Regions from separate parts of the Micromonospora sp. CA-244673 genome, predicted to be linked through region 2. Evidence: riboswitches for the same ligand, from Rfam matches in the RefSeq annotation. Region 2 holds a riboswitch; each other region holds the start of a gene.
The links. Region 2 has a riboswitch for cyclic di-AMP ahead of ACQP12_RS00445 (NlpC/P60 family protein). Riboswitches for the same ligand answer to the same signal wherever they lie in the genome.

Region 1 (7,389 bases), 2.0 Mb from region 2:
CCCACGCACCCCGGCCGAGTACGCGGCCCGGGAGCGCTGGCTGCACCACGCCGCGATGACCGCGCACTGGCGGGGCGACCTGAGCGCCCGGCAACTCGCCGACGTGCTGGCCCACCGCAACGGGTGGGACCCGCGCCGGCACCCGGCCGAGCAGGAGATCGTCCTGGCCCGGGCCGTACGCGAGAGCCGCCGGGCGGCCTGGGCGACGGCCGCCGAGCGGGAGCGGCGGGCCTGGCGGGACGCCGAACTGGCCGCCGAGGCGGCCCGCACCCTGACAGCCGAGTCCTACGCGGCGGCCACCGCCCTCCGCCCCGCCGACGCCACCACGGCCACCGTGGAGGGGCGGAACGACGCGACGGTGCGGATCCCGGCCACCGTGCCCGGGGCGCGCTGGCGTCCCGTCCGGGCCGGCTGAACATGGTGCACTCCCGTTCGGGGGGAGCTGGTGGCAACCGTCCGCAGGGCGGCGAGCCTGCGGCCGGAGAGCCTGCGGCCGGAGAGCCTGCGGCCGGATGTGGTCGTGCCGGCCGCTAGGAACTTGATGACGTGAACGGATCGGGCGCGCGGCCCTCCCGGGCGCCCGTCGAGCTGCCGTCGTGACCGACCCGACGTGGCCGGCGGCAAGTTGGGCGTGAGTCGTTCAGGACATCAAGTTCCTAGCGGGTCCGAGCGGATGTCCTGGGCGTCGGCGGACCGGCTGGCGGGGCCGCTCGGCGCCCTGTCGCCCGTGGCCCTTGGCCGCGGTAGCTGGAGAGCCATCGTGCCCGGCCTGCGTCACCGCCGGCCCGACCCACGGCGTCACGCGGGCCCGACTCCCCACGCGGGCCGAGTCGGCCGAATTGTTATCCGAATTCGGTGAGCCCGGTCACCGCGACCCCGGAAACGGTCACGGGGCGCAGGTCGGGCGATCGGGCCCCGCAATTCCGGGTCGGCCGCCACCGGATGTCCGCTTTTCGCCCGCCGGTGCCGCCGTAACTGCCCGTCCCATTGAGTGAAGTCAGTGACGGAGTGTTCCGATATCCGTAGTGATGCACGAGGTTTAAGCAGGTGGGAGCGGTTGGCAGGCGGCATACCCACCGGTAGTGTCGGCGCGTCCGGAGCGGTTTCCGATCGCAAGTGGCGACGCCGCACCGACCCGCCTAATCGTGTTCTTACGAACCGGGGACCCACAGCAACACCGGGGTGAATCCGCGGGCCCACGGCCTGTGGTAGGGCGTACTTCCCGCCCGAATCCGTCAGCTAACCCGGTCGGCGGCCACGGAAGGAGTGCCATTCCTCGTGCTCACCTCCCCCCGCTCGTCCCCCCGCCTCCACGGCATCGTGGTGCCGGCGCTCGCCTGACGGCGACCGGACCCGGCAACCGCCCCGAACGCCCGGCCCCCCGGGCGCTCCCCTTCCGCGGCGACCCGCCCCGCCAGCGCGCGTGAGTTCCTCCGCGCGTGGGCCGGTGTGTGCCGCGCACGCTCCCGTGGAGGAACCCGTGAAGCATCACCTGAAGCGTCAGCTGCGGCGTCTCGTGACCGAGCGCCCGTACCAGATCATCGCCGGCTCGGCCGCGGCGCTCGTGCTCGCCGGTGGCGCCGGCGCCACCCTCACCGCCACCGACGACGCCCCGGTCCAGCAGGAGAACACCGCCGCGGTCGCCGAGCTGGGCTCGCGGCTCGGTGAGGTCGCCAGCCGGGGCGAGGCCCGGGCGGCCGTCCCGGCGCCGTCCGCCTCGCCGAGCGCGTCGCCGTCGGCCGCGAAGTCCGCGGCCAAGGCCACCACCGACCCGGACACCACCCGGAAGGCCAAGCCGAAGCCGCCGTCGACCAAGGTGCTCGACTACACCTACGAGGCGCAGACCGCCTACTGGAACTGCGGCCCGGCCGCGGTGCGCAACGCGCTCAGCGCGAGCGGCGTCGAGACCACCCAGGACGCGATGATCGCCCCGCTGAACGCCGGCGAGAACGGCACCAACTCCGCCGAGGACACCACCCGGGGCCTGAACCAGATGGTCAAGGGCAACCCGTACCGGACGCACATGTTCGGCGGCTCGGCGAGCCCGGCGGAGATCGACCAGCTCCAGGCTGACGTGGTCAAGGCGATCATCGACGGCCGGGGAGTGGTGGTCAACATCGCCGGTGACGCCACCGACACCGACGGCGGCTGGCACTCGTTCCCGGGCGGCCACTACATCGCGGTGGTCGGCTACAAGAACGACGGCCGCACGGTCCGGATCGCCGACTCGGCGAACGCGGCGCTGCCCGCGTACTGGATCAGCACCATCGACCTGGCGAACTGGGCGGCCACGCGCGGCTACTCCGCCTGATCGCAGCTCTCCCGTCGGGCACCGGCTCCACCGAGCCGGTGCCCGACGTCGTCGTGCCGGCTGCTCTCGCGCGTCGTGTCCGTCCGGTGGCACACTGCGGCCTATGGGCGACGCGACGGGTACCCGCCATCTGCTGCTGCTGCACGGCATGGGCGCCACCGGTGAGGTGTGGCTGCCCTGGGCGCCGCTGCTGGAGCGCCACTGGGCGGGGCGGTGGCTCGCACCCGACCTGGCCGGGCACGGCTGGTCGCCCCCGCTGCCGGAATACTCCTTCGACGCCCTGGCCCGGCGGGTGGTCGAGGGGCTCGGTCCGGTGGCCGAGCGGCTCGGCCCCCGCGACCGGCTCGTGCTGCTCGGCCACTCGCTGGGCGGGGTCGTGGCGCTGGCGCTGGCCGCGCGGTCGCGGCGCCTGCCCGTCGACGCGGTGGTCGGGCTGGGCATCAAGGCCGTCTGGTCCCCGGCCGAGCTGGAGAAGGCCCGCGAGCTGGCCGACCGTCCGGTGACCTGGTTCGCCACCCGGGACGAGGCGGCCCGCCGCTACCTGCGGGTCTCCGGGCTGGCCGGGCTGTTCGCCCCCGACCATCCCGTGGTGGAGGCGGGGCTGCGCCGGGAGGACGGCCGCTGGCGGCTGGCCATGGACCCGGCCGCCTTCGCGGTGGGGGAGCCCCGGCTGCCGGCGCTGCTCGCCGCCGTCGACGTCCCGGTGCTGCTGGCCCGTGGCGAGCAGGACCCGATGGTGACCGACGCGCAGCTCAAGGAACTGGGCGTCCCGGTCGCCACCCTGCCCGGCCTGGGCCACAACGCGCACGTCGAGGACCCGGCGGCGGTGCTCGCCCTGCTCGACGCGTACCTCTGAGCCTCGGCTCAGGCGGTGGGGGAGGGGAGCGGCGAACCGTCCCGCGGGGCGGGCGCGGTCCCGGCCGGCGCGAGCTGCCGGCGGGCGGCGTCGAGGAACACCTCGGCGTAGGACTCGGCCGGGAAGTCGCCCAGGTAGCGGGCGCGGGTGGCCCAGCGCGCCGCCGCCTTCGGGTCGGTGTCCAGGAGCCCGGTCAGCACCTCGTCCACGTTGGACATGTCCCGGCGCAGCACGTAGCCGGAGCCGGCGAGGGGGAACCGCTCGACGAAGTGCTCCCCGTCCACGCCCATGTCGGTGACCGCGTACGGCTTGCCGGAGTAGAGCCAGTCGGAGATCACCCCGGAGACGTCCGAGACCAGGGCGTCGGCCCGGTTGACGCACTCGGTCAGGGTCAGCTCGCGGCCGGCCGCCGCGCCCCACAGGTGCGCGCGCCCGGTCCTCGCCCGGTCGGCGGCGAGCAGCTCGGTGAGGCGGGCCAGCTGCCGGGCCGAGGCCGGGTTCTGGGTGGTGTAGGGGTGCGCCCGCAGGATCACCGTCGCCCCCCGGTCCAGCAGCCGGCGGATCAGCGTCTCGGCCACCGGCAGCGAGCAGTAGTCGGCGTCGGCGTGGTGCCCCGTCCAGGTGGGCGTGTAGAGCACGGTCGGGTGGGCGAGGCCGCTGACCGGCTCCCGGCGTACACCGATGGCCTCCACCTGGGGACGGCCGACCACGACGAACTTCTCGGCGGGGATCTCCACGCCGGCGCGGGCGTACCGCTCGATCGCGGCCTGCCCGGCCACGAAGATCTTGTCGAAGATCGCCGAGACCGGGTTGGCGCTGGGCGCCTTGTCGCTGTCCCCGTGGTGCAGCTGCACGTGGGTGAGCTGGGTGAAGCGGATGCAGTGGCTGTTCTTCGCGCCGTGGTTGACGTAGAAGGCCGCCCGGAGGCTCGGCACCAGCGCCTCGTCCATGGTCTTCAACGTGGGGCAGAAGACCACCGGCGCGCGGGTCGCGGCGGCCACGGTCGGCAGGAACTCGGGCTCGCGCACCAGCACCAGGAACGGCCGGCCGATCCGCTCCAGGTAGGGCAGCCACATGGTGACCTGGTACTCGGAGCCGGGCGGGGCGGAGAAGTAGAGCAGGAACTCGGGCTGGTGCCGGCGCAGCGCCCGGCCCACGGGGCCGCCGCCGGCCGGCGGCCGGAAGCGGCGCCGGGCCAGGTCGAGGCCGACCGCGCCGCAGCCCGCCCCGACCAGCAGCGCGGCCACCAGGGCCACCCAGGCGGGCAGCGCCAGGCCGGCGGCGAGCGCCACCAGGGCGAGCAGCACCAGCAGCGCGTCGCCGAGCCGGGCGGCGACCAGCGGGGTCCACGACCGGACCGGCAGGTTGGCCGCCCGGATCTCCAGCGCGCCGGCGTCGCGCAGCGGCCCGACCAGCAGCACCAGGCCGAGCAGGACCAGCGCGGTGGCCGCCAGCGCCGGGTCGAAGCCGGCGTCCAGCCGGCGGGCGTAGCCGACCAGGATGCCGGCGGCGACCAGCACCGACTCGGCGAGGCCGTCGGCGGTCGGCCGGACCCGGCGCTCCCAGGCGGCGGCGGCGAGCGCGGCGACCGCGACCGTCAGGCCCCAACCGGTCGCCCCGGTGAGCGCCACGACGAGGAAGGCCAGCACCGCCAGCCCGGTGGTCAGCACCCGGGCGAGCAGCTTCCGGACCAGGTCACCGCGCATCTGGCTCGTCCCGTCCCGCGGCTCAGGCGTCGATGCCGGTGGGCAGTTGCTCGGTGGCGTGCGCGCCGGGCTGGGCGGGCACCGCGGCCACCGGCTCGCCGGGCGCCCGGCGGACGTCGATGACCTGGCCGGTCAGCTCGGAGATCAGCACGTCCAGGGAGGCCTGGGCGACGGCCTCGGCGGAGAGCAGGGTGTGCTCCGGCTCCTCGCCGAACGCCTTGGTGCGCATCGGGGTGGCGGTGCGCTCCGGGTTGACGCAGTTGACCCGTACGCCGAACTCGGCCCACTCGTCGGCGAGCGCCTGGGTCAGGTTGACCAGCGCGGCCTTGGTCGCCGAGTAGAGCGCGTAGCGCGCCCGGCCCCGGGTGTAGGAGCTGGAGGTGTAGAGGAGCAGCTGGCCCTTGGTCTGCTGGAGGTAGGGCAGCGACTGCCGGGCGATGGTGACCGGGCCGACGAAGTTGACGTGCAGGAGGCGGTCCATCGTCTCCTCGTCCATCTCCGCGAGGGCGCCCTTCTCCAGGATCCCGGCGGTGACCACCACGTGGTCGATCCGGCCGGTCGCCTCGAAGGCGGTCTTCAGCGCGGCGGCGACGTCCTCGGCCCGCTCGACGTGCGTGCCGGTGGTGGAGCGGCTGAACGGGAAGACCTGGGCGCCGTAGCGGCGGGCCAGCTCGGTGAGGTCATGGCCGATGCCGTAGCTGCCGCCGAAGACGACGATGGTCCGGCCGGTCAGCTCCTCGGTGTAGCCGCGGTGGTCGCTGACCTTGGGCACCTGGGCGGCGGCGAGCTGGAAGAGCTTGTCCGCCAGGTGCACGTCGACCGGGTGGGTGACCTTGATGTTCTCGTCCGAGCCGTCGATCACCTTGATCGGCGTGCCCGGCAGGTAGCGCAGGACCACGCCGCAGTCGTCGGTGGCGGCGAAGTCCGGGTCGCCCTCGGCCCGTCGGTAGGCCTCACGGATGGTGCCAGAGCGGAACGCCTGCGGGGTCTGGCCGCGGCGCAGGGTGGCGCGGACCGGGATGTCGGTGATGCAGTCGTCCTGGTCAACCTGGACGATCGTGTCGGCGGACGGGATGGCCACGTCCACGGCCGAGTAGGCCCAGAGCGCGTTCACGCACTCGCGCACGATCCGGGCGCTGACCAGGGGGCGCACCGCGTCGTGGAAGAGGATGTTGACGTCGCCCTCGCCGACGGCGTCCAGCGCGATCCGGGTGGTGTCGTTGCGGGTGTCGCCGCCCTCGATCACCTTGCTGACCTTGCGGAAGCCCGCGTTGGCGACGATCCGCTCGGCGTCGGGCACGTGGCCGGCGGCCATCAGCACGATGATCTCGTCGATCTCCGGCGCGGCCTCGAACACGGCCAGGGTGTGCTCGATGATCGGCTTGCCGGCGATCTTCAGCAGCTGCTTCGGGATGCCCAGCCCGAGACGCGTCCCGGTCCCCCCGGCGAGGATGACGGCCACCGTCCGCGAGGGGCGCCAGGGAGCCGGGCTCGCCGGCGCGGCGTCCGGTGCGGGGGTGCGGTCCTGCGTCATTGCCGTTCCTCACTTCTGCGGGGGGTTTGTGGTTCGGTGACCAAGTGGTGAATTTTGGTCGGCGCCGAGGGAAACCTTAACGCGTACGACGGAGCGCACCGACCCGGGCGAGCCCGGAACCGGTGCGCCCCGGACGGCTACTTCTGGTTCTCGTAGGCGTCGCAGACCTCCTTGGTGGGGCCGTCCATCTTCAGGACGCCGCTCTCCAGCCAGATGGTGCGCTCGCAGGTGTCCCGGATCGAGCCGATGGAGTGGCTGACCAGGAAGACGGTGCCGGCGCTCTCCCGCAGCTCCCGCACCCGCTGCTCGCTGCGGGCCCGGAACTTGCGGTCACCGGTGGCCAGCGCCTCGTCGATGAGCAGCACGTCGTGCTTCTTGGCGGCGGCGATGGCGAAGCGCAGCCGCGCGCCCATGCCGGAGGAGTAGGTGCGCATCGGCAGCGAGGCGAAGTCGCCGCGCTCGTTGATCCCGGAGAACTCGATGATCTCCGGCGCCAGCCGCTTGACCTCCTCCGGCGGCATGCCCATGGCCAGGCAGCCGAGCACCACGTTGCGCTCGCCGGAGAGGTCGTTGAGCAGGGCCGCGTTCACGCCGAGCAGGGACGGCTGGCCCTGCGTGTAGACCGCGCCCCGGGCCGGCGGGAGGAGGCCGGCGATGGTCCGCAGCAGGGTCGACTTGCCGGAGCCGTTGCTGCCGATCAGGCCGATCGCCTCGCCCTGGTAGGCGGTGAAGCTCACGCCCTTGACCGCGTGCACCTCGCGGATGTTCGGCGCGTTGGTCCGGGACACGATCCGCTTGAGCGCGGAGACCGGGGTGGTGCCACCGGTGGCGCCCTTGTGGATCCGGTAGATCACGTGCACGTCGTCCACCACCACGGTGGGGATGCGCCCCGAGTCCACCACGGCGGTGCTGCCCGCCGGCTGCGTGAGGTCAGCCACGGCCGTACTCCTCTTCTCCGCGCCAGAAGTAGACGAACCCACCG
Region 2 (6,673 bases):
TCGACGCGCAGATCGACAAGCAGTGGGAGAAGCTCGAACCCACGATCGAGCAGTACAACAAGGTCCGCTCCCAGCTCAAGGTCAACAAGAAGAAGTCCGCGGACCTGCAGAAGAAGATGGTGCCGCTGGAGCTGGAGTCGGCGCTCGCGATGAACAAGGTCGGCGACATCGCCGCCCGCTACTACATCCAGGGCCCGTCCCAGGACCTCGGCGCCCTGCTGGTGAGCACCAGGCCCGGCACCCTCGCCGAGCAGCTGGTGATCCTCGACCGGCTCGCCGACGACCAGCGCAAGCAGATCGCCGGCGTGCTCGCCGTCCGGGACAAGTACAACAAGCAGAAGCAGAAGCTGGACGCGCTGATCGAGACCGAGCAGAAGCAGGAAGCCCAGCTTGCGGGGACGAAGAAGCAGATCGACTCCGAGATCAAGCGGCTCACCAAGATGCTGCCGGTGACTTCGATCCGACCGGCGGGCTGCCCGAAGATCGACGGCGTGGTCAGCAGTGCAGCGCGCACCGCGATCAAGACGGCGTGCGCGCAGGTCGGCGACCCGTACGTGTGGGGCGCCACCGGCCCGAACTCGTTCGACTGCTCCGGCCTCACCCAGTACGCCTACAAGTCGGCGGGCATCTCGCTCACCCACTTCACCGGCGCGCAGTGGAACGAGGGCCGCAAGGTTTCCCGCTCCGACGCCAGACCGGGCGATCTCGTCTTCTTCGGCAGCGACCTGCACCACGTCGGGCTCTATCTCGGCAACGGCGTGATGGTGCACGCGCCACGGACCGGCAAGCCGGTCCAGGTGTCGAGCATCAGCACACAGCCGCTCGCCGGTTTCGTCCGGGTCACCTGACCCGCCCCCGGAAGTGACGAGAAGGCCCCCGGTCCACCTGGACCGGGGGCCTTCTCCGTCGAGCGCTGGCTGCTACCTCGGTGCGCCGACCGGGGACGGCAGGATCAGCACGTCGTCGAGGTTGACGAACATGATCCGGTGGCCGAACTGGACCTGCGCGTACTTGGTCTCACCCCGGACCACGGTCCGGTCGCCCGGTGCCGAGCCGTCGAACGAGACGGCCCGGTAGTACTCGCTCGGCAGGACGCCGCCGAGTGCGTACCGCTGGCCGGCCGCGAACGTGTACTGGAGCGGGGACACGCCCTGGAACGGGATGGTGGCCGGGTAGGCCGCCTGCTCCGGGTAGGCGCGGCCGTACACCGGGATGGTGGTCTTGCCGGGCTTGGGCGTCACCACGAAGCCCGTCGACCACTTGGCGGTCGGCGCCGAGGCCGGGTTGAGGAACCAGGCCTTCTGCCCGAGGTACCAGATCGCCGTCCAGTCACCCTGCACGTCGGCCACGGCGTACGTCTGGCCGGCCGAGGCGCGGGCGCCGTGGTCGGAGATGTACATGGTGTCCGGCGTGCCGTCCGGGCGCAGCCCGAGGTCGTTGACCAGCGGGGCGGTCGCGCTCGGCGCGGTGTGCAGGACCACCGCGGACGAGCCGCGCAGCGGGCACGGTGCGGCCGGCGGGGTGGGCTTTGGGACGCCCGGCGGCTGCTGGTTGCAACCGACGAAGGCGGGCTGGTTGGTGGCGAAGTCCGGGTCGATGGTGACCAGGCCGGTGTGCGCGTTGCCGAGGGACCGGAAGGGCGCCTTCATGAGGTCGAAGTAGTGCGACCAGTCCCAGTACGGGCCCGGGTCCCAGTGCATCCCGCGCACGGTCGAGGCGGTGGTGCCGGGGACGTTGTCGTGGCCGATGATGTGCTGCCGGTCCAGCGGGATCTGGAACTTCAGCGCCAGGTGCCGGACCAGCTTGGCCGAGGCCCGGTACATCGCCTCGGTGTACCAGGTGCCGTGCCCGGCGAAGCCCTCGTGCTCCAGGCCGATGGACTTGGCGTTGACGTACCAGTTGCCGGCGTGCCAGCCGACGTCCTTGGCCTTGATGTGCTGGGCCACGTAGCCGTCCACCGAGCGCAGCGTGTAGTGCCAGCCCAGGTAGTCGGCGCGCTTCACCAGGTCGACGCTCGGGCCGAAGTAGCCCTCGGTGTCGTGGATGACGATGTATTCGATCTTCTGCTGGGCCGGCCGGTTGCCGAGGTCGTGGTTGCCGTAGTCGCCCGGGTCCGCGCTGAGCTGCTCGTAGGGGGCGGGAATCCACTCGCAGGCCAGCCGGACCGGGCACTCCAGGCCGTCCGGCCGCTCGGCCCGGCGCAGCCCGAGCCGGTGCAGCGCGGACTGGTCCGGCGTCACCGCGGTGGCGGCCAGGGTCACCCGCTGTCCGTCGTCGGTGGTCCGGGTCGCGCCGAGGCCGAGCTGGTCGTAGACCTCGTCGGCGAAGGCCGCCGCCGCGTCCTCGGTGTCCGCGCCCGAGTAGCGGGCCACCGCGCCGTACCAGGCCGCCGGGTCGGTGGTGGAGCCGACCGGCGAGCCCAACTGCTTCTGGTACGAGGCGAGCAGCGCCGCACCGCCCCGGATGTTCGCGGCCGCGTCGGTGCGCAGCGTCTCCTCGCCGAGGCCGGTGAGCGCCGCGGCGGCGTCGAGCGTCTGCAGGGACGCCTGCGGCAGCACGTCCTCCGCCGGTGCGGCCGCGGTGGCCGGGTCGAGGGTGAGCGGCCGCGAGTCGTCGCCCCGCGGGTCCTCGTCCTCGCTGACGTGGCCACTGGCCGGGGTCGCGAGGACGTGTTCGGCGTCGGTGAGGTGCATCGGGCCGTAGCCGCCGCTGGTGCTCGGCTGGCCCGGGTGGGTGTCCCAGCGCGACTCCAGGTACGAGACGCCGAGCAGGACGCTCTGCGGCACGCCGTACTCCGCCGCGGCGGCGGCGTACTGGTCCTGGCGGTCGGTGGCGGGTTGGGTGGTGAGCGGTTGGGCGGCCACCGGACCGGTCGCCACCAGGGCGGTGGCGGCTGCGACGGCTGCTGCCAGCAGCATCCGTCTGCCCGACGGCGGGGGTGAGAGGTGCATCGAACCTCCAGACAGGGATGGGGGTCACTGCGCCTCACCCTCACCCCGCGCACGGCCCGGGTCAATACCTTTCCGAGAGGTAATCTCCGCTGAAAGAATCTTTCGGGTACGGAGTGTCACGGCGTCTCGGGTTGCGGAACGATAACGACGCTCTCTACTCTGGTCAATCGTCGGCCGCGAGTTTCACCGTCCAACCCGGGTGGTGACGGTCCGGCACCGCCGAGTCGCCTCCGGGCGAGCCGGGGACCCAGGTAACTGGGGTGAATCCGCAGCCACTGCGGTAGGGCGCCTCCCTTCCCGCCCGAACCCGTCAGCTAACCCGGTAGGCGGCCAGGAAGAAGGAGTACGGAAGCCCGGTGGCACACCATGCCCCGCGGCCACCGTCGGTCCGGTCGGTCGACCGGTCAACGGCTGCGCCGCGTTCCCGCTGGTCCCGTTTCACCACCGCCCTCGCCGCCCTGGCCGGCACCGCCGTCGTCCTGACCGGCGGCGCCACGGCGGCTCACGCCGAACCGTCGGTCACCGAGATCGAGCGCCAGATCGACCAGGACTGGAACAAGCTCGAACCGATCATCGAACAGGTCAACGCCACCCGCGAGCAGCTCGCCGCCAAGCGGAAGCAGGCCGCCGCGCTGGCCAAGCAGATCGCCCCGCTCCAGGCCCGGGTGGACGCCGCCCTCGGTCAGGTGGGCGGGCTCGCGGCCGACGCCTACAAGGGCGACAACAACCTCTCCACGGTCAACGCGCTGCTGGGCAGCCGGTCGCCGAGCGACCTGGTCGACGGCCTCGCCCTGCTCGACCGCTTCGCGAACCGCCAGCAGAAGCAGGTGCGGACCGTCGCCGCGCTGCGCGACCAGTTGGCCGCCAAAAAGCAACCGCTCGACGAGATGATCACTGAGCTGTCGCGCACCGAGGCCCAGCTCGCGGCCAAGAAGAAGCAGATCGACGCCGAGATCGTCAAGCTCCAGAAGCTGCGCCTCAAGGTCTACGGCAACGGCGGCGGCGGCCCGCTGCGCCCGGCGCCCTGCCCCGCCGGCTACCCCGGCGGCCCGGCCGGCACCGCGGTCAAGTTCGCCTGCGCCCAGATCGGCAAGATCTACGTCTGGGGCGCCGCCGGCCCGGACCACTACGACTGCTCGGGCCTGACCATGGCTGCCTGGGCCAAGGCCGGCGTCTCGCTGCCGCACAACGCGCGGCAGCAGCACGACGTGACCCGGCGGGTGAGCCGGAGCGAGTTGCGCGCCGGTGACCTCGTCTTCTACTACAGCGACCTGCACCACGTCGGCATGTACGTCGGTGACGGCTGGGTGGTGCACGCCTCCCAGTCCGGCAAGCCGATCACGATGAAGCGCGTCGACGACGGCCAGATCAACAGCTACGGCCGCCCGGGCTGAGCGGTCCGCACGGGTTGAGCGGTCCGCAGGGGCTCCCGCGTCGCGGGGGCCCCTGCGCCCTTGCCGGCCGCGGGCCGGTCAGCGGGTCGGCCAGGTGCGCCAGCTCTGCCAGGAGCGGCTCGGGGTCGGGCCGCGCTGGCCCTGGTAGCGCGAGCCGTACACCTCAGAGCCGTACGGGTGCTCGGCCGGCGAGGAGAGCCGGAAGATGCAGAGCTGGCCGATCTTCATGCCCGGCCAGAGCGTGATCGGCAGGTTCGCCACGTTGGACAGCTCCAGCGTGACGTGACCGGAGAAGCCCGGGTCGATGAAGCCGGCGGTCGAGTGGGTGAGCAGCCCGAGCCGGCCCAGTGAGCTCTTGCCCTCCAGTCGTCCGGCGAGCTGGTCGCCGAGCGAGATCACCTCCAGTGTGGAGGCGAGCACGAACTCGCCCGGGTGCAGCACGAACGGCTGGCCCTCGGGCACCTCCACCAACGAGGTGAGGTCGTCCTGCTGCACGGACGGGTCGATGTGCGTGTAGAGATGGTTGTTGAAGACCCGGAACAACCGGTCCAGACGTACGTCGATGCTGGACGGTTGCACCAGCGTGGGCTCGAAGGGCTCCAGCGCGAGCGTGCCCGTCTTGATCTCGGAGACCAGGTCCCGGTCGGAGAGCAGCATCGGAACACCATAGCGACCGGTACGGGTGACCTGCGTGTCGGACTACATCTTCGTACACCTGTTCGATAGAATGTCCGCATGGCTTCCTGGTCCGAATTCGCCGCCGACGAGCCCCGCCTCGCCGACGAGATCCGCCTCCTGTTGCAGCAGTACGGGCCGGGTTTCGGCTACCTCGCCACGGTCCGCGCCGACGGCGGCCCGCGCGTGCACCCCGTCTCCCCGGTCATCACCGACGACGGGCTCTGGTGCTTCGTCATCGACTCGCCCAAGCGTCGCGACCTCGAACGCGACGGCCGCTACGCGCTGCACTCCTTCCCGCCGGAGGAGAGCGACGACGAGGCCTACGTGGCTGGCCGGGCCCTCCCGGTGACCGACCCGGCGACCGTCGCCCGGGTGGCCCGGATCGGCCGGGCCGCGCCGCAGGGCGACTGGCGGCTGTTCGAGTTCACCGTCGACGTGGCGATGCTGACCCGGCGTGACCAGGTGGCCCGCCCCGGCGCCGGCCGGCCGGAGGTGCGCGTCTGGCTCGACCCGGGGGCCGGCGTCCCGGCCCGGCGTGACCCGCTCGCCGCGGAAGGCCGGCGTGGCCGGCACGGCTTCGACACCCGCCGCCCGGCGGCCTGAGTCCGTACCCGATGGGTTCCGGCCCGAACAGAGCCGGCGCCGGCCCCGTCCGAGGACGGGACCGGCGCCGGCGTGTGGTGCGTGGCGGTCAGGCCGCGCGGTAGGCGTTCCACGCGGTCAGCATGCGGCTCGCCTGACCAGCGGTGAACTGGTACATGCACGAGTCGTAGGTGTAGTCCATGAAGTTGGTGATCGGGTCCTTGCCGGTGGCGGTGCAGGTGTCGCGACCGGTCGGGCACTGATAGGCCGGCGAGGCCTCGGCCGGGGTGTCGGAGACGCTGTCACCCGAGCCCGAGCAGCCACCCTGGAAGGTGTGGTAGAGGTTCAGCCAGTGGCCGACCTCGTGGGTGCCGGTGTCGCCCTGGTTGTAGTTCGTCGCGGTGCCACCCGGCAGCGACTCGCTCAGCGCGACCACGCCGTCCATGCTGTTGAGCTTGCGCTGCGGGAAGGTGGCCCAGCCGAGCAGGTCGTCGCTCAACTCACCCAGGTAGAGGTTGAGCGTGTTCTTGCCGCCCTCGCGCAGCGAGGTCTTCATCGAGCGCTCGGCGGAGGAGCCCTGGACGATCGGGTACCAGGCGGCGTTGGTGACGTGGTGCACCTTGGTCAGCTGGAAGCTGAAGGCGGTCGCCGCGCCACCGGTGCCACCGCTGTACGCCGTGTTCAGCACGGAGATCTGCTGGGTCACCATCGAGTCCGGGATGTTGCCGCCCGCTCGGGTGCTGTCCCGCTGGATGACGTGGACGACGACGGGGATGGTCACCGTGGCCAGCGGGGTGGCCCCGGCGCCGGCGCGGAAGCTCGCCCGCTCACGCAGCGCCGCGGCGAGGTCGGCGTCACGCTCGCGGACCTGCTTGGCCGTCAGCTCGTTCGGGTCGAGCTTGGCGTGGCCGCCCTTCTTCACCCGTGCGTCCGAGTGGACGTCGGCCGGCTCGGCGCAGGAGCCGGACGGGGCGGCCGAGAAGGCCGAAGCTGCGGGGACGACGCCTACCGCGGCGGTGCTGAGCAGCAGCGCGAGGGTCGTCGACGCGACACCGGCGGTACGCCGGG
Region 3 (7,389 bases), 1.6 Mb from region 2:
CGAGCGGGGTCGAGTGGACGTATACGACGCCACGCGTTGGCACGGTGACCTCCCGGTGAGCCGAGGTGCGTCTTCCCCTACGACCTCGTCCACGCGAGTGGCCTCTGGAACACATGATGACCCGTGTGACGGATGGTGCGCCAGCGAATCGGAAAATTCGCCGGTGCCGGTGACCGGGAAATACCCGGGCGGCTGACCTGGTTGTGCTCCCTGACGGCGCGACGACCAGCCAGGCGTCGGGGTCGTGTACAGTTCTCTGGGCGGTTCTGTGCCGCCGCACGTCTTCGCGGGCTGACGCTCACCCCGGGCGTCAAACCGCACATTCAGCCCCCGGACGGTTTCCGTCCTCCCGTACGTCTGCAAGGAGTACCTCCGTGGCGAGCAACACCTCTAAGACCGCGCGCGCGTCAGTCCGGGCCGGCCAGGCTGGCCAGGGTGGCGCCCTCAGCGTGCTGGGCGAGTTCAAGTACCTGATCCCGCTCAACGGCGGCAAGCACGCCTACGTGCGCAACCTGACCAACGGCAAGACCGCGCACCTGCGCACCGACTCCGACGCCTTCGTCGAGGAGATCCGCGTGCTGGCCGCCGCCGGCCACGCCGCCAAGGTCCGCGCCGAGATCAACGCTCTCGCCGCCACCCACCCGGACCACGGCTGGGACAAGACCGAGAAGCGTCTCGTCGAGGCCGGCGTCTTCGAGGGCTGAGCGCCCTCACCCGCGACACCACGAACCGCCCGCCGGGGTCACCCCGGCGGGCGGTTCTGTCTTCTCACTCCTCGGGCAGCAGCGCCACCTCGCCGGTGGCCAGGTCGTAGAGGGCGCCGACCACGGCCACCTCCCCGGCCGCCACCGCCCCCGCCAGCAGGTCGTCGGCGCGCAGGGCGGCCACCGTGCGCCGGACGTGCCGGCGGACGGCGATCCGGTGGGCGTCCGGGTCGTCCGCGCCGACCTCCTGGACCGCCGGCGCGATCCGGTCCACCACGTAGCCCAGCGCGCCGCCCGGGTGGCGCCCGCTGCGCAGCGCGTCGACCGCCGAGCCCACCGCGCCGCAGCGCTCGTGGCCGAGCACCATCACCAGCCGCACGCCGAGCTGTCCCACCACGTACTCGATCGAGCCGCAGACCGCCCGGTCGAGCACGTGCGCGCCGGTGCGGATCACGCAGATCGAGCCGAACGTCTGGTCGAAGATCGCCTCCAGCGGCACCCGCGAGTCGATGCAGCCCAGCACCACGGCGTACGGCTGCTGGTCGCCGGAGGCCACCGCCGCGGCGGCCGTGACGTCGTGGCCGTGCACCGGTTGCCCGCTGACGAAGCGCCGGTTGCCGGAGAGCAGCTCGGCCAGGGCGGCCCGGGGCGTCCGGGCGGCGGGGGTGGACGGCATGCCCTCCAGCCTGGTCACCGATCCGACCGCGCGAGGCGGGGTTGCGAATCTTCTCACCAGCCCGGTTGCCGTGCTGTCATGACGGGTACGCCGGTGTGACCACCGGGTCACTCCGGTGCGCGGACACCGGTCGGCCCGGGGGAGGTGGCACATGCCGGAGCACATGGAGGTGCGGCTTCCCGACGGCGTACGCCTGCACGTGACGGCGACCGGGCCGGTCGACGCCGAGGTCACCGCGGTCCTGCTGCACGGCTGGACCCTGGACGGCCGCAGCTGGCACCGCCAGCTCGCCGGCCTGCGCGACCGGTTCGGCGACCGGGTCCGGGTGCTCACCTACGACGCCCGCGGACACGGCCGGTCGAGCTGCATGGCGCTGCGCACCGCCACCCTGGCCCAGCTCGGCGACGACCTGGCCGCGGTGGTCGACCAGCTCGTCCCGTCCGGCCCGATCGTGCTGGTCGGGCACTCGATGGGCGGGATGACGGTGATGGAGTACGCCCACCGCCACCCCGACCACTTCGCGGCCCGCGCCGCCGGCCTGGTGTTCGTCTCGACCACCGCCGAGGGGCACACCCACACCGCCTACGGGCTCTCCCCCCGGATCGCCCGGCTGATCCGGCTCGCCGAGACCACCGGCGCCGGGGTGCTGGCCCGCTGCGGCGCGTGGCGCCCGCCGCACGCGCTCCTGCGCGCGCTCCGCCCCAGCATCCGCTGGATGCTGTTCGGCGACCGCTGCGACCCCGCCGACATCCGGCTGGTCACCTCGGCGGTGGCGCACGCCTCGCTGCGCTCGATCGGCGGGTTCCGCGCCTCGATCGGGGCCCAGCACCGGCTGGACACCCTCGCGGCGCTCGGCCGGCTGCCGGCCGCCGCGCTGGTCGGCGACCGGGACCGGCTCACCCCGCCACCGTGCGCCGAGTCGATCGCCGGTGCGCTGCCGACCACCGAGCTGACCGTCTGCCCGGGCGCCGGTCACATGCTGATGATGGAACGCCCCGACGACGTGACCGCGGCCGTCGCCGGGGTGCTGCACCAGGTGCTCTCGGGGACGGACGCGGGCACGTCCGGGCAGCGGGTGGGAACGCCCGGATAACGGGCAACCCGGGCGGCGGGCGGCGGGCAGCGGCATGGCCCCGACACGGGCCGGGCCGGCGGCCCGTACCCTCATTCAGCCCGCCGTCTGACCACAGGAGCCCCCGCGTTGAGCGACCAGACCACCCTGGAACGGGAGATCGCCGTCGAACAACGGCATCTCGACCGGGTGTACGCCCGGCTGGCCGAACTGCGTCGGTCGGCCGCCGACGCCGAGCGGGAGGGCTACCGGCTGGCCCGGGTCGGCAACTTCGGCGCGCTGGTCGAGCGGGACGCGATGGTGTTCCACGCCGCGCAGCGCCGGCACGTGCTGGACGCCGAGCACGAGGGGCTGGTCTTCGGCCGGCTGGACCTGCGTACCCGGCAGGTGCTGCACGTGGGGCGGCTGGGTGTGCGCGGGGAGAACGCCGAGACGCTGGTGGTGGACTGGCGCGCGCCGGCCGCCGCCGCGTTCTACCAGGCCACCCCGGCCGAGCCGCAGGGCGTGGTGCGGCGGCGCACGATCCAGTCGTCCGCGGAGCAGGTCACCCGGATCGAGGACGACCTGCTGGACCCGGAGTCCGCCCCGCCGGACATGGCGGTGGTGGGCGACGGGGCGCTGCTGGCGACCCTGTCCCGGGCCACCGGCCACGGCATGCGGGACATCGTCGCCACCATCCAGCGGGAGCAGGACGAGGCGATCCGCTCCCCGGGCAGCGGGGTCACGATCGTCTCCGGCGGCCCGGGCACCGGCAAGACGGCGGTGGCCCTGCACCGCGCCGCGTACCTGCTCTATTCCGACCGCGCCCGGTATGCCGGCGGCGGCATCCTGGTGGTCGGCCCGTCGAGCGTGTTCGTCCAGTACATCGCCTCGGTGCTCCCCTCGCTCGGCGAGGAGACGGCCACCCTGCACTCGCTGGGTTCCCTCTTCCCCGGCGTGTCGGCGACCCGGACCGACCCGCCCGAGGTGGCGGCCGTGAAGGGCTCGCTGCGGATGCGCCGGGTGCTGGAGCGGGCGGTCCGGGACGCGGTGCCCGACTCCCCCGGCGAGCTGCGCCTGCTCTACCGGGGTGAGCTGCTGCGCCTGGAGCGGGCCGAGCTGGACGCCATCCGGGACCGGACGCTGTCCCGCGGGGCGCGCCGCAACGAGGTGCGCCGGGCGGCCTTCGACGCGGTCCTCGCCGCGCTCTGGGCACAGGCCCGCAGGCTGCGGATCGGCCGGCTGCCGGAGCAGCCCGCGTTCGAGGACGAGATCATCGACCGGCCGGAGTTCCGGGAGTTCCTCAAGGCCTGGTGGCCGCGGCTGCACCCGCGCCACGTGCTGGGCTGGCTGGCCCGCCCGGAGCGGCTGCGCCGGTACGCCGGGGGCGTCCTGTCCGGGGCCGAGATCCGGCTGCTGACCGGGGCGTACCGGAGCCTGGACGGCGAGGGCCTGACCATCGCCGACGTGGCGCTGCTGGACGAGCTGGACGCGCTTCTGGGCCAGCCGGTGCGGCGGGCGAGGCCGAAGCGGGACCCGTTCCAGCTGGCCGGCGGCGTCCGCGAGCTGAGCACGGCCGCCGACCGGCAGCGGGCCGCCCGGGCCGCCGCGCGGGAGCGCCCGGAGGACTACCGCGACTACGCCCACGTGGTCGTCGACGAGTCGCAGGACGTCTCGCCGATGCAGTGGCGGATGATCGGCCGGCGCGGCCGGCTGGCCTCCTGGACCGTGGTGGGCGACCCGGCGCAGACCGCCTGGACCGGCGACCCGCAGGAGCTGGCCCGGGCCCGGGACCAGGCGCTGGGCCGGCGCCGTCGCCACCGGTACGAGCTGACCACCAACTACCGCAACTCGGCGGAGATCTTCGCCGTGGCGGCCGCGGAGATCCACCGCGTGCACCCGGATCTCGCGTTGCCCACCGCGGTCCGTTCCACCGGGGTGCCGCCCGTCGAGCGGTCGGTGCCCGCCGGCGACCTGCCCGCCGCCACGGCGGCGGCGGCGCGCGCGCTGCTGGCGGAGGTCGAGGGCACGGTGGGTGTGATCACGCCGGTGCCGCGCCGGGACGAGGTGGCCGGCTGGCTGGGCGACCTGGGCGGCCGGCTCCAGGTGGTGACCAGCCTCCAGGCCAAGGGCATGGAGTACGACGGGGTGGTGCTGGTCGCCCCGAGCGAGATCCGGGCCGATCCGGGGTCGGGCGTCCGGACCCTCTACGTGGCGCTCTCCCGGGCCACCCAGCGGCTCACCACCCTCGACCCGGTCGGCTGACGGCGGCGCCGCATCCGGCGTTCACTTGCACACATAGCGATGTGAGCATAGATTGAGCTCGGCCGGGGCGGCGAACGAGAGGGTGTGTGCGTGGGCGCAGGTCATGACCACAGCGGCGCGGTGGCCAACGCGGCGCACCGTCACCGTGGTCGACTCTGGGGCGCGTTCGCGCTGCTCACCGCCCTCATGGTCGTCGAGGCGGTGGCCGCCTTCGCCACCGGCTCGCTGGCCCTGCTCTCCGACGCCGGGCACATGTTCACCGACGTCCTCGGCATCGGCATGGCGCTCGCCGCGATCACCGCCACCCGGCACGCCGACACCGACCCGCAGCGCACCTTCGGGCTCTACCGGCTGGAGGTGCTGGCCGCGCTGGCCAACGCGGTGCTGCTCGGCGCCGTGGCCGTCTACGTCCTGGTCGAGGCGGTACGCCGGTTCGGCGAACCACCGGAGGTCCTCGCCGGGCCGATGCTCGCCGTGGCGGTGCTCGGCCTGCTCGCCAACATCGCCGCGTTCGCGCTGCTGCGCGCCGGCGCCGAGGAGAGCATCAACCTGCGCGGGGCGTACCTGGAGGTGCTGGGCGACCTGCTCGGCTCGCTCGGCGTGATCGGGGCCGCCCTGGTCATCGCGGTCACCGACTGGTGGTGGGCCGACCCGCTGGTCGCCGTCGCGATCGGGCTGTTCATCCTGCCGCGCACCTGGCGGCTCGGCCGGGCCGCGGTCCGGATCCTGGTGCAGGCCGCCCCGGAGCACCTCCAGGTGACCGCGGTGCACGACCGGCTGGCCGCCGTCCCCGGCGTCGCCGAGGTGCACGACCTGCACGTCTGGACGCTCACCTCGGGCATGGAGGTGGCCTCGGCGCACCTGACCATGACACCGGGCGCCGAGGTCGGCGAGGTGCTGGCGGCCGCCCGGACGGCCCTGCACGAGGATTTCTCGATCGATCACGCCACGTTGCAGATCGAACCCGGAGCGTCTCCCGGGGCGTGCGGCGCGGTCGAGTGGTAATTAGGGCAATCTTAAATCCAAGTGGTTATTGTGCACTTATGCCGGTTTTGACCGGGACACCGGCTCCCACCAGCGAGCCGACCCGGAACAACGCCGGTAGGCTCGATCGCGGCCTCCGCCGGGCGGCGCCCACCGGCGCCTGCGGTGGCCAGCGCCTAATCGCCCGCAGGGCGAGCCGGGGAACCACGTTCGTGGGGTGCATCCGCGTCAGCGGTAGGGATCTTCCGTCCCGAACCCGTCAGCTAACCCGGTCGGCGGTGGACGGAAGGACACGTGAATGCCCCCAGTGGCACCTGTACGACGGACGGTCGCCCGGTTGGCGGCCCTGCTCGTCGCGACGCTCGCCCTCGGCGTCGTGACCGCGCCGGTCTCTCCCGCCTCGGCGGCCGCGGCGGCTTCCCCGACCGCGCTGCTCGCCGCCGCACCCGGCGACGACGAGGGCGGCACCCCGGCGCTGCGCGCCCAACTCGACGCCGCCAGCAAGGGGTGGCTGGACGCCCGCACCGCGCTGAACCGCTCGGTGACCCGGCAACAGCAGCTCACCGCCCAGCTCAAGACGGTCAACGCCGAGCTGACCGTCCGGGACGCCAAGGTCGGCGAGATCGCCGGGGTGGCATACCGGTCCGGGCGGCTGGGCACCGCCGCGGCCCTGCTCGGCAGCACCAGCCCCGAGGGCTTCATGGACCGCGCGGCCGCGCTGGAGCAGGTGGCCGCGCACGAGGACCGGGCACTGCGCGAGCTCATCGACACCCGGGACGAGGCCACCCGCACGCAGACCGCGCTCACCGGCGAGATCCAGGAGCAGCGCAAGCAGGTCGCGGTGATGGCCAAGCGCAAGCAGCAGGCCGAACGCGCCCTGGAGGTGGCGAACAACCGCGCGTCCAGCAGCGGCGGCGGCAGCGTCCAGGGCACCTCGTCGGCCAACGCCAAGCCGGCCAAGCGCAACGCCGACGGCTCCTGGCCACCCGAGTCGTGCAGCGTCAACGACCCGACGCCCGCCGACGGCTGCATCACCCCGCGTACGCTGCACGCGCTCCAGCAGGCCAAGGCGGCCGGCTTCACCCGCTACGTCTCCTGCCACCGGCCCAGCGGCTCGGGCGAGCACCCGAAGGGGCGGGCCTGCGACTTCGCCGCGCAGAAGAGCGGCTTCGGCGGCGTGGCCAGCGGCGGCGACAAGACGTACGGCAACAACCTCTCCGCCTACTTCATCCGCAACGCCGACGCGCTCGCCGTGCTCTACGTGATCTGGTTCCGGCAGATCTGGCTGCCCAGCAGCGGCTGGAAGGCGTACAGCGGGGGCAACGGCGACCCGTCCAGCGACCACACCAACCACGTGCACCTGTCGGTGTACTGATCCCCGCCCCGGCGGCGCCCGGCTACGTCCCACGACGTACGCCGGGTGTCGCCGCGCGGCCCACGACGCGACGCCCGCGACGGCCGAGCATCGGGGGCATGACTCGACTCTCCCCCGCCGGACGCAAGGCCCTGCTCACCCTGCACCTGGTCACCTCGCTGGGGTGGCTCGGCGCCGACCTGGTGCTGCTGGCCCTCGGCGTGGCCGGGCTGCGCGGGGCCGACCCCGAGGTGGTCTATCCGGCCGCCGCGCTGCTGGTCACCTGGCTGTTCGCCCCGCTGAGCGTGCTCGTCTGGCTGGTCGGGCTCGCCAGCGCGCTGCTCACCCCGTGGGG

Region 1: it holds a riboswitch for cyclic di-AMP, as region 2 does, so the genes downstream of both, ACQP12_RS09910 (C39 family peptidase) here and ACQP12_RS00445 (NlpC/P60 family protein) in region 2, are expected to answer to the same signal.
Region 3: it holds a riboswitch for cyclic di-AMP, as region 2 does, so the genes downstream of both, ACQP12_RS25850 (coiled-coil domain-containing protein) here and ACQP12_RS00445 (NlpC/P60 family protein) in region 2, are expected to answer to the same signal.

What each region holds. Positions count from the first base shown of each region.
Region 1 covers NZ_CP192019.1:2,100,000-2,107,388, forward strand. The annotation lists gene ACQP12_RS09905 (hypothetical protein) at 1-415, shown strand, start outside; cyclic di-AMP (ydaO/yuaA leader) riboswitch at 1,127-1,269, shown strand; gene ACQP12_RS09910 (C39 family peptidase) at 1,469-2,311, shown strand; gene ACQP12_RS09915 (alpha/beta fold hydrolase) at 2,415-3,167, shown strand; gene ACQP12_RS09920 (CDP-glycerol glycerophosphotransferase family protein) at 3,176-4,873, opposite strand; gene ACQP12_RS09925 (D-ribitol-5-phosphate cytidylyltransferase) at 4,896-6,407, opposite strand; gene ACQP12_RS09930 (ABC transporter ATP-binding protein) at 6,545-7,345, opposite strand; gene ACQP12_RS09935 (ABC transporter permease) at 7,338-7,389, opposite strand, start outside.
Region 2 covers NZ_CP192019.1:88,287-94,959, forward strand. The annotation lists gene ACQP12_RS00435 (C40 family peptidase) at 1-848, shown strand, start outside; gene ACQP12_RS00440 (N-acetylmuramoyl-L-alanine amidase) at 921-2,918, opposite strand; cyclic di-AMP (ydaO/yuaA leader) riboswitch at 3,159-3,294, shown strand; gene ACQP12_RS00445 (NlpC/P60 family protein) at 3,308-4,345, shown strand; gene dcd (dCTP deaminase) at 4,424-5,002, opposite strand; gene ACQP12_RS00455 (pyridoxamine 5'-phosphate oxidase family protein) at 5,081-5,626, shown strand; gene ACQP12_RS00460 (zinc metalloprotease) at 5,715-6,673, opposite strand, start outside.
Region 3 covers NZ_CP192019.1:5,653,337-5,660,725, forward strand. The annotation lists gene ACQP12_RS25820 (DUF3145 domain-containing protein) at 1-43, opposite strand, end outside; gene ACQP12_RS25825 (hypothetical protein) at 375-704, shown strand; gene ACQP12_RS25830 (carbonic anhydrase) at 769-1,398, opposite strand; gene ACQP12_RS25835 (alpha/beta fold hydrolase) at 1,532-2,473, shown strand; gene ACQP12_RS25840 (HelD family protein) at 2,582-4,696, shown strand; gene ACQP12_RS25845 (cation diffusion facilitator family transporter) at 4,787-5,701, shown strand; cyclic di-AMP (ydaO/yuaA leader) riboswitch at 5,844-5,973, shown strand; gene ACQP12_RS25850 (coiled-coil domain-containing protein) at 5,979-7,055, shown strand; gene ACQP12_RS25855 (hypothetical protein) at 7,154-7,389, shown strand, end outside.